One region of the Sporosarcina sp. NPDC096371 genome, then DNA from elsewhere that is predicted to be linked to it. Evidence: riboswitches for the same ligand, from Rfam matches in the RefSeq annotation. Region 1 holds a riboswitch; each other region holds the start of a gene.

Evidence for each region. A riboswitch is a leader RNA that binds a small molecule or an ion and turns the genes downstream of it on or off. The one in region 1 is predicted to bind preQ1.
Region 2: it holds a riboswitch for preQ1, as region 1 does, so the genes downstream of both, ACIQ0H_RS06955 (QueT transporter family protein) here and queC (7-cyano-7-deazaguanine synthase QueC) in region 1, are expected to answer to the same signal.
Region 3: it holds a riboswitch for preQ1, as region 1 does, so the genes downstream of both, queF (preQ(1) synthase) here and queC (7-cyano-7-deazaguanine synthase QueC) in region 1, are expected to answer to the same signal.

Annotation. Positions count from the first base shown of each region.
Region 1 covers NZ_JBIWFE010000009.1:103,023-106,305, forward strand. The annotation lists gene queE (7-carboxy-7-deazaguanine synthase QueE) at 1-184, opposite strand, end outside; gene queD (6-carboxytetrahydropterin synthase QueD) at 181-606, opposite strand; gene queC (7-cyano-7-deazaguanine synthase QueC) at 603-1,268, opposite strand; PreQ1 riboswitch class I at 1,276-1,319, opposite strand; gene ACIQ0H_RS18975 (C40 family peptidase) at 1,450-2,067, opposite strand; gene hpaB (4-hydroxyphenylacetate 3-monooxygenase, oxygenase component) at 2,386-3,283, shown strand, end outside.
Region 2 covers NZ_JBIWFE010000002.1:202,541-205,823, reverse strand. The annotation lists gene ACIQ0H_RS06960 (peptide ABC transporter substrate-binding protein) at 1-999, opposite strand, end outside; PreQ1 riboswitch class I at 1,318-1,363, shown strand; gene ACIQ0H_RS06955 (QueT transporter family protein) at 1,371-1,871, shown strand; gene ACIQ0H_RS06950 (excisionase family DNA-binding protein) at 1,963-2,193, shown strand; gene ACIQ0H_RS06945 (BCCT family transporter) at 2,368-3,283, shown strand, end outside.
Region 3 covers NZ_JBIWFE010000003.1:505,465-508,747, forward strand. The annotation lists gene recQ (DNA helicase RecQ) at 1-652, shown strand, start outside; gene ACIQ0H_RS11105 (queuosine precursor transporter) at 701-1,345, opposite strand; gene queF (preQ(1) synthase) at 1,362-1,859, opposite strand; PreQ1 riboswitch class I at 1,944-1,987, opposite strand; gene ACIQ0H_RS11115 (MFS transporter) at 2,014-3,180, opposite strand.

The sequences.
Region 1 (3,283 bases):
CCTCTATAATTTCACTTGGTTGTTTCGAAGTACTGTGTCCCGAACCGTCCCATGTAAAACTAGAATCGCACCACGAACAAGAATAATCGCAACCGGCTGTCCGGACAAACATCGTTTTTTGCCCAATGACCATGCCTTCCCCTTGAATCGTAGGACCGAATATTTCCATCACAGGGATTTTCATAGGATCTCCTCCTGTTCTGGCCGATAGACGACGTAACTTGTCGGTGTTTCTCGAACAATGACTTGAAGGCAGACCGGTTTATTGTCACGCATTTGAAGGACCTGATGAATCGATGTCCCAATCTGTTCCGCCAATCGTTCAGTCGTCGGAAAGACATTCTTGAATTCTGGATGATCATTCAATACGGAGTGATCATATTTATCGTGAATGAGGTTTTTTAGTTGTTTGAAATCGATTAGAAAACCGAGTGCATCCAACTCATTTCCTCCGATGGTTATATTAATATGGTACGTATGACCATGCATCACCTGGCATTTCCCGGCTTCTTCATTCGGAATGAAATGCGCTGCTGAAAAATGCATGTCTTTGTTTAATTCAAATCGATAGGCATGCTGCACAGACGGGTAAAATTGCTGCATCATTTAGTAGCACCTACTGACTTTCTAGATAAGTAAGCAGTGAGCCCTTCATTCCGTAACACACAGGCAGGGCAGTCCCCGCAACCTGAGCTCGGAACACCGTTGTAGCAAGTAAGGGTTTTCTCTTGGACGAAATCGAGCACATCCAGTTCGTCGGCCATTGCCCATACTTCGGACTTATCGAGCCACATAAGCGGCGTGTGGAGGACAAATCGTCCGTCCATTGCTAAATTCAATGTTACATTCAGTGACTTGATGAAATTATCACGGCAATCAGGATAACCGCTAAAATCCGTTTCGCTCACACCTGTGATTAAGTGCCGAGCCCCAATCGCATCTGCATAGACAGCCGCAAATGACAGGAATAGATGATTCCTACCGGGAACAAAAGTTGACGGCAATTCACCTTCTACTTCCTTCACGTCAATGTCATCCCGCGTTAAGGCGTTTGCAGATAACTGGTTAATCAGGTTCATATCCAGTACTTTGAATGAAACCCCAAGTTCCTTGGCGATTTCCTTTGCACATTCAATTTCAGCTGAATGGCGTTGACCATAGTCAAACGTCACCGTCGCGACTTCACTGAAATTTTTTAATGCCCAAAATAGGCATGTCGTACTGTCTTGGCCGCCACTAAAGACGACAACCGCTTTTTCATTTTTCATCATAAACAGCTCCTTAGTTTTTTAGAGAGGGAGTTTGCGAACCTCTTTTTTTGAACCTTGTTAATAATAGCATAAGTAGTGCGTGTAGGGGAGAAGGGAAGGAAAATAGGTAGTATGTACCCTATATTTGGCCAAAAGAGAATCCCTCCCCCATTCAATCATGAAGGGGGAGGGATTCTGTTTACAGTCGTTTAAAACTATGAAATTTTGATTTCCAATAACTGTTACTTAAGCTTGTGACTTGTGATTTCTTGCCACCAGCATGGACGAATTTATTGTCGCCAATGTAAATGCCAACGTGTGAAATACCTTTACGATATGTATTTTGGAAAAACACCAAATCACCAGGCTGGGGAGAGGTTACTTTCTTCGATTGTGCAAATTGGCTAAGCGTGGTGCGTGAGATGTTTTTACCAGATTTTTTGAAAGCATATTGGACGAATCCGCTACAGTCAAATCCGTTAATTGTAGTCCCACCAAATACATAAGGTATCCCTGTCAGCTTCATCGCCTGATTAACAATGCTTTTAGAAGCCGTTGATGGCTTAGCAGTGGATTTGTTTGCACTTGTCGAATTACTAGTCTTTGTCGATGTTTGTAAGACTTGTTTTGGATAGATGGTATCTGACTTTAAGTCATTCCATTTTTTAAGATTAGTTATGGATACATTGGTTGATTTTGAAATGTCCCATAACGACTCTCCGTTTTGGACAGTATGTGTGCTTGCTTCTGCATTAGTAGTTGTGATTCCGAATGCTAAAGAACCTGCTATGATTAGTGAATATGCTATTTTTTTCATTATGTAATTCAGCCACCTTTTCTATTAATCATTGATGAGTCAATGACTATAACTCTAATAGTAGGCAACGAGGCATCGTAATACAACGCTAGTTCGATTACAGATTCATGACACGTCCGTAAAAATTACGGGATATTTTGGGCATGCATCCAATGCTAGGGTGAAACAGGCAAGTTTCGTGCACTTGTATATGAATTCATCATGATTAAAGAGACTTTATAGGGACTACTTTGCACCCAAACGGTCACATGCGGTTAGAAATACTAATAGTATAAGTAGGTAAAGTTTACCTACAAACCAATCGTTGGGAGGCTGAATATGCCAGCTATTACGGGAAGGGATTATATCAATCGAATCGACGAGATGCAGACGAATGTTTGGGTAGATGGTCAACCAGTAATAGGTAAGATTTCCGAGCACCTCGCCTTTAAAGGCATTATGAAGAGCCAATCCGCCTTATACGATTTACAGCATGACTTGTCCTTACAAGACGTCATGACGTACCCGTCGCCAACAACTGGCAGGCGGGTAGGCATGTCCTTTTTACAGCCGACTACGATAGGGGATCTAGTGAACAGGAGAACCATGGTTCAACAATGGGCGCTATTGAACAATGGCATGATGGGGAGAAGTCCGGATTATATGAACACCGTATTAATGGCGCTGGCATCATCTGTTGATTTATTGGAAGGAAAAGAGAACTGCTTTCCTGAAAACGTACTAGCGTTTTATGAATATGCACGTGAAAATGATTTATCGTTGACACATACGTTCATCGATCCGCAAGTCAATCGGGCTCAATTCTATTTTGAGGAGGAAGGCGAGCCAATCGCTGCCAAAGTGGTAGAGAGGAACGAAACAGGTATCATCGTTAAAGGTGCACGGCTACTCGCAACACAGGGCGGCATTACAGATGAAATTCTCGTGATGTCAACAGGCGGGGGGAATGATAACGCAAATGGATTTGCCTTCGCGATTCCTAGCAATAGTGAAGGAGTCAAATTTGTGTGCAGGGAATCATTTGTCGGCGGAGATTCTACCTTTAACTATCCATTAAGTTCACGCTATGAGGAAATGGATTCGATTGTTGTATTCGACAATGTCTTGGTTCCGTGGGAGCGCGTGTTTTATTATGACAACATTGCAGTCGCCAACAGTTTTATGGCTTGTAGCTCATTTCTGCCCTTTACATTGCACCAAGTAGTTTCCAGGCAAA
Region 2 (3,283 bases), on a different contig from region 1:
TTTACGAATATTCGCATTGGTAAATGGTGCTTCCTTTGTGTTAAATGCGTAGTAATACACGCCAGCAAGTGGAGATATATTCAATAGACCCTCTTTCTTATATGCCGGAATGGCTGCCAAAGGGATGGAATCTGTTGGTGAACCTAACCAGTCCAATTCTCCTTGGTCATACATTTGTTTTGCTGTATTTTCGTCATCAATCATCAGCATCGTAATTGTTTCCAACTTAACGGTCTCTGCATCCCAATACTCAGGATTTTTCTTTAATACAATGATGTCTTTATGTTTCCATGTGTCCATCAAGAAAGGACCGTTCGTTACATAATTTGCGGATACATCATGTGCCCAATCTTTATTCGCTTCTACTACTTGGTGATTGACAGGGAAGAACGTATAGAATGCCGTTAATTCAAGGAAGTAAGCTGTTGGTTGCGCCAACTCGACGACTAATGTTTTATCGTCTTCTGCTGTAATTGCTACATCGTCCAAAGAACCGCCTTGTTCTTTTGCGGCTTCCGCACCTTTAATCATATACAATTGGTAAGCATAATCTGTTTCAGCGTTCGCTGGATCTAATACCCATTTCCATGCATATTCAAAGTCTTGGGCTGTTACTGGATCTCCATTTGACCATTTTGCATCTGGACGAATTTTGAACGTATACGTCAACCCGTCCTCAGACATTTCAGCAGTTTCAGCCATCGCTTCTTCTATTTCCCCTTGTTGGTTCACGCGCATCAAACCTTCAAACGTCTGGTTCAATACTGCACCAGAAGTTGTATCTGTCGCCAGACCCGGGTGTAGGGAAGGTGGCTCTGTTTTAATGTTTACATTCAACTTCTGTTCTACTACCGCCGGCTTTTCGACATTCGTATCCTCTGTTTTGTCATCTTCTTCTTTTTCTTTACTCGTCTCATTCTTGTCCCCACCGCAGGCAGCTAAAAATAGACTCATCACAAAAACCAAAGCTAGAAGTAATGACCACTTTTTCAATTTCATAAAGGACCTCCTCATACTTTTTTTGTCTTCTCGCAAACTGATGATTTCAATTTGCACCGTGAGTCACTATACTCTCAAATGATGATTGAATATTACAACATATTAATATTCTTTTACATTTATCGATATTTGTCATAGAAGCGTTGAGGGGTGAATATCTATATAAGTTAAAGTTAATTTGATACACCTTGCAAAGGTAACAGAAATGCCCATCACCCTAGTGGTACAACAAGGTGCAGAATACTACGGAGTTTTCTTACATTTCCTTCACACATATACAAAGTAAATAGACTATGATATGCTGTTATGCAGGCTTTTTGCCCCGTGGTTCGTAGACCATCCCACGATAAAAAACTAAGGAGAAATGAATAATGAAAGTCAAAACTCTAGCAACCAGCGGGATTATTGCCGCTTTGTATGTTGCTGTCACATTTTTAGTCGCACCATTTGGATTCACACTCATTCAATTCCGTATTTCTGAGATGTTCAACCATCTTATCGTTTTTAACAAGAAATATATTTTCGGTATTGTCATCGGTGTATTTATCGCTAACTTGCTCTTTTCACCAGTAGCGGTTGATATTATTTTCGGAGTATTGCATTCATTAATCGCTCTGTCTATTACGATTTTTACCACGAAATTTATAAAGGGAATCTTCAAAAGAATGCTAGTGAACACAGTCGTCTTTACGCTCCTGATGATTATCATCGCATTTCAACTTAGCTTCTTTGCAGATATTCCAGAATTTAATGGACTACCGTTCCTTATCATCTATCTAACCCTTGCAATCGGTGAATTCGTTGTCATGGCAGTTGGGATTCCACTTATGATGGCTTTGAACAAACGCCTAAACTTCAAAAAACTTATCTAAACGTTATTCAGTGCGTTATTGATCTTATCTATCCCCTCCATTTCACTTGCCTTAATTGAAATAGAGGGGATTTTTTAAGGAGATGTGTCAATTGTATATAACAATCGAAGAAGCAGCTGAGCACTTGAGTATGCCAGTCGGACAAATCCAAAAGTATGTGCTTGAAGGCCGTATTCGCTCCGTTCATGACGGTGAACAATTTCTCATTAACAAAGCTCAATTCGGTCTCTATTTTGAACAACTTAAAGCATTAAAACAGCAAATGGATGACTGGCGTAACGAACCCATTCCGGCCGATCGCGATATAAAAGATGAAGATTGAAAAACCGGCTAAGGACATAGATGTCTTTAGCCGGTTTTTCTGCTACTTCGCGAAATATAGGTATAATCGGGAACGAATAAGGGGAAACTGTTCTCATCAAATGGTTGCTTTCAAAACGTTTTGCTAGTATAGTTGGACACTGTCTCTAAATGACCAGCAATTCAAGGGGGAAGTATGAAGAAAATTTCAAATGTCTTTTATATCGCAATTGGGCTGATTACTTTAGTCGTCATATATGGCGCGTTATCACCCGCAAGTTTCGAAGCCTTCACGGCAAACGCCAAAAACTTCGTTGCATCACGGTTCGGTTGGTATTACATGTTACTCATGTCATTCACAGCCATACTCAGTGTCTATTTCATTTTTAGTCCATACGGAAAGATCCGTCTTGGTAAAGATAGCGATCGTCCACAGTTTTCAACAGTCTCCTGGATTGCCATGCTATTTTCGGCCGGAATGGGAATCGGGGTCGTATTTTACAGTGCAGCTGAACCATTATCCCATTTCGCAATCAATCCCGCGACGGAAGATCCCAATACGGATGCAGCTTTTAAAGAAGCTTTGCGCCAGTCTTTCTTCCACTGGGGATTCCATGTGTGGGCTATGTACGGAGTTCTTGCCTTATCACTCGCCTTCTTCCAGTTCCGCAAAGGGGAACCGGGATTAATTTCAGCAACATTGAAGCCGATCTTCGGTAAAAAGATGGAGGGGCCATGGGGCATTTTCATTGATGTACTTGCCGTTTTCGCGACATCGTTCGGAGTCGCCACTACGCTCGGCTTCGGTGCTGTTCAAATTAATGCAGGCCTGCATTACTTATTTGACGTAACCATCGGCATTAAATCACAGTTTGTCATCATTGCGGTCGTTACCGTTTTATTCGTCGCATCCGCCTGGTCCGGTCTGAGCAAGGGCATCAAGTACTTGTCGAATACGAACTTGGTACTTGCATTCGTCCTACTCGGCTTCATCATCATTCTCGGGCCTACGCTACTCATTTTCAATATGTTCACCGATTCACTTGGCGGCTATATCGCTAACCTGATTCCCATGAGTTTCGGCACCGCACCTTTGGACTCAACTGATCGTG
Region 3 (3,283 bases), on a different contig from region 1:
GCAAAAATTCATCATTACCTATTTTGGGGAAACGGACGTAGTCAATTGTGGTCGCTGTGCAAATTGTACTGATACACGAGAAAGTTCAGATGTCACGGTGGATGTCCAAAAAGTACTATCCTGCGTCATCCGTATGAAACAACGCTTTGGTAAGACGATGATTGCACAAGTGTTGACGGGATCGCGCAATAAGAAAGTACTTGAATTTGGTTTCGAAAAGCTGCCTACATATGGCTTGATGAAAGACCGGAGCGCTAAAGACATCTCCGATTTCATCGAATTTATTATTTCGGAAAACTACCTTGGTGTTGAACATGGGCAATTCCCAATTATTTATGTCAGCGAGCAAGGGAAAGATGTATTAACAGGTGACGTAAAAGTGCATCGCAAAGTGTCTGTGATTACTAAACAAATTACAGCTGATAATCCATTGTTCGAGCAGCTTCGGGCACTTCGCCGCCAGATGGCGCAAGATGCTGGCGTGCCGCCTTTCGTTGTCTTCTCGGATAAAACATTGCAAGACATGGCGACAAGAATGCCCGTGACAGATGAGGGATTCCTTGAGGTACATGGCGTCGGTCAGGCTAAACTAGAGCGCTATGGTGAAGCATTTATGGAAGAAATAAAATTATATACTGTACAAAATGCATAAAAAGAGTAGGCGCATGAATGAACCATGTGCCTACTCTTTTTGCGTTTGCTATAGGGGCCGTGCAGGAATAGATTCTATCGTATTTTTGGATTCTCTCTTCCTACAAATCGAGACCAATAGATAGACAATCGGTGTATCCAAAATGGCTACGACAAATTTGAACACATATTGTGTTGCGATAAGTGTTAGCAATGCGCCAAGTGGCATAATCCCATAAAAAGCGATGGTGATGAAAATGGCTGTATCGACGAGTTGACTTGCCATTGTCGAAGCATTGTTGCGTATCCACAATTTCTTTTCACCGTGACGACTTTTCAGTTTGTTGAAGATCATTACATCGAGATTTTGACTGACAAGGTAAGCTACAAGGCTAGCGATTGTCACACGGAATCCAGCGGTGAAAATCGTTTCGAATGCTTGTTGATTTTCATAATAAGGTGCTGCCGGCAATTGAATCGCAATCCAGATAAAAATAATGGCGAAAAGTTGTGTAAGGAAGCCGGTTAGTACGGTGCGGTGCGCGGCCTTTTTTCCATATACTTCTGTAATGACGTCAAGAATCGGATATGTGAACACATAGACAATTACCGCGGCAGGTAAGACAATCCAGCTACCTACACTAAACAATTTAACGGCCAATATGTTAGATAAAATCAATAGCCCAACGAAAATCCCATTTAAATAATAGAGCATGTGTGAGACCTCCTGGTTATCGGTTATCGATGTTTTCCGGATACATATCATGGTTCATCATCCGGTAATCTGCCATTTTTTCGTATTTTGTTCCAGGTTTTCCAAAGTTGCAGTAAGGGTCGATAGACAAACCACCGCGTGGTGTGAATTTCCCCCATACTTCGATGTAACGAGGTTCAATCAATTTGATTAAATCATTCATGATGATATTGATGCAATCTTCATGGAAATCACCGTGATTTCGGAAGCTAAATAGATATAGCTTGAGCGATTTACTTTCCACAAGCTTTTTATCTGGGACAAAACTAATGTAGATAGTCGCAAAGTCAGGTTGTCCTGTCATCGGACAAAGTGATGTAAACTCCGGGCAGTTGAATTTTACAAAGTAATCGCGATCGACATGCATACTATCAACCGACTCTAAAATTCCCGGGTTGTACTCATACAAGTACTTCGTGTTTTGATTGCCAAGTAACGTTAAATCGTTCAATGTTGCTTCATCTCTTCCAGCCAATAAAAAAACCTCCCATAAATTTTGTCAGGGAGGGTCATAAACGCCGAAAAAAAAGCCATGTCAAATGGACATGGCGAAGTATCGTCATCCATAGTTTTTTTAAGAGGGTCGCTATGAACCTCTCCCAGACGGGGTATTCGTTTCGTCTCTGACATTAACCGACTTGCGATGATTTGTCAATAGACCTATTTTTTTTCATGCCCAGAAGTGCATACAGGGCTACAGCTAACAAAATAATACCTGTCAGCATAAATCCGCCTTTGTATGTCAGGTCGAGGAATCCGATGACGCTAGATCCGGCAACGACACCAATCGAGAAGAAAGCATAGAAGTAGCCGTATGCTTTCCCACGGAACTCAGCGGAAGATGAGTCGATGAGCAAAGAGTTGATGGAAGGGAACAGGAAGGCGAATCCAGCTCCGTATATGGCCATCGCAATGTACAAGTAATTCAATTGTTCAATCTGACTTAGAAACAACATCGCCAATCCCATTAGGGAAATACCGAAAGCCAATGTGACCATTGGGCGGACCCGGTCAAAAATTCGGTTAACAGGCAATAAAAAGATCAAAATCGCGATAACACCGAATGTACTTAGTAACAGGCCGCTTGTTTTTGTATCAAAGCCAAGTGCTGCCACTTTGAGAGGTAATACGAGTGCTAGTACACCCTGTGAGAACATTAAAAAGAATGCACCCGCAAATGCGCGTACCATACCCGGATGTTGGAACAAATACCTGACTTTGAATTTTTGTCCCTGTGCAGTAGAATCTTTTGGAACATAAGTAAATGAGCGAAGGACAAAAAATGCAGCGATTGCCAGTACAAGCATGATACCGCCGTTAACTGCCATGATGAAAGGTGTACTTGTCTTGGCTGCGACAATCCCCCCATAGGCTGGCCCAACGATTGCGGCCAATCCAACAAAGGCTCCAGAAATAGCAACACTTTTTCCGCGCTTCGACCCTTCTGCGCGATTTGCGAGGAAAGTGAAAGCTGCAGGGACAATTAGCCCTTCCATAAATCCATGGACAAAACGAACACCAAGTAATGACAAGGGTCCGGATGCGAAAGAATAGAGGAAAAGTGATAATGCGGCTGCAAAAAGTCCGACTAACAGAATCATAAATGGACCTTTCTTATCCGTCATAAAGCCAGAAATAATATTCCCAATCGTATTGGAGAATGAATACAAACCAACTGCAAGACCTATTAAAAATGGCGATGCGCCAAGAGATAATGCAAACGGACTCATGACAGGTAATTGTGAAAATAAGTCGAAAAACGAGAAGAATACGATAAGATAAACAAAACCACGCATAATGAAGCCTCTTTTCATTTGAATATACCGTCCTCTACCTTACCATTTTTCATGCTTGATTGGAAAAGGATAGATTGTGAACAATTATTCGCTGCCTTACATG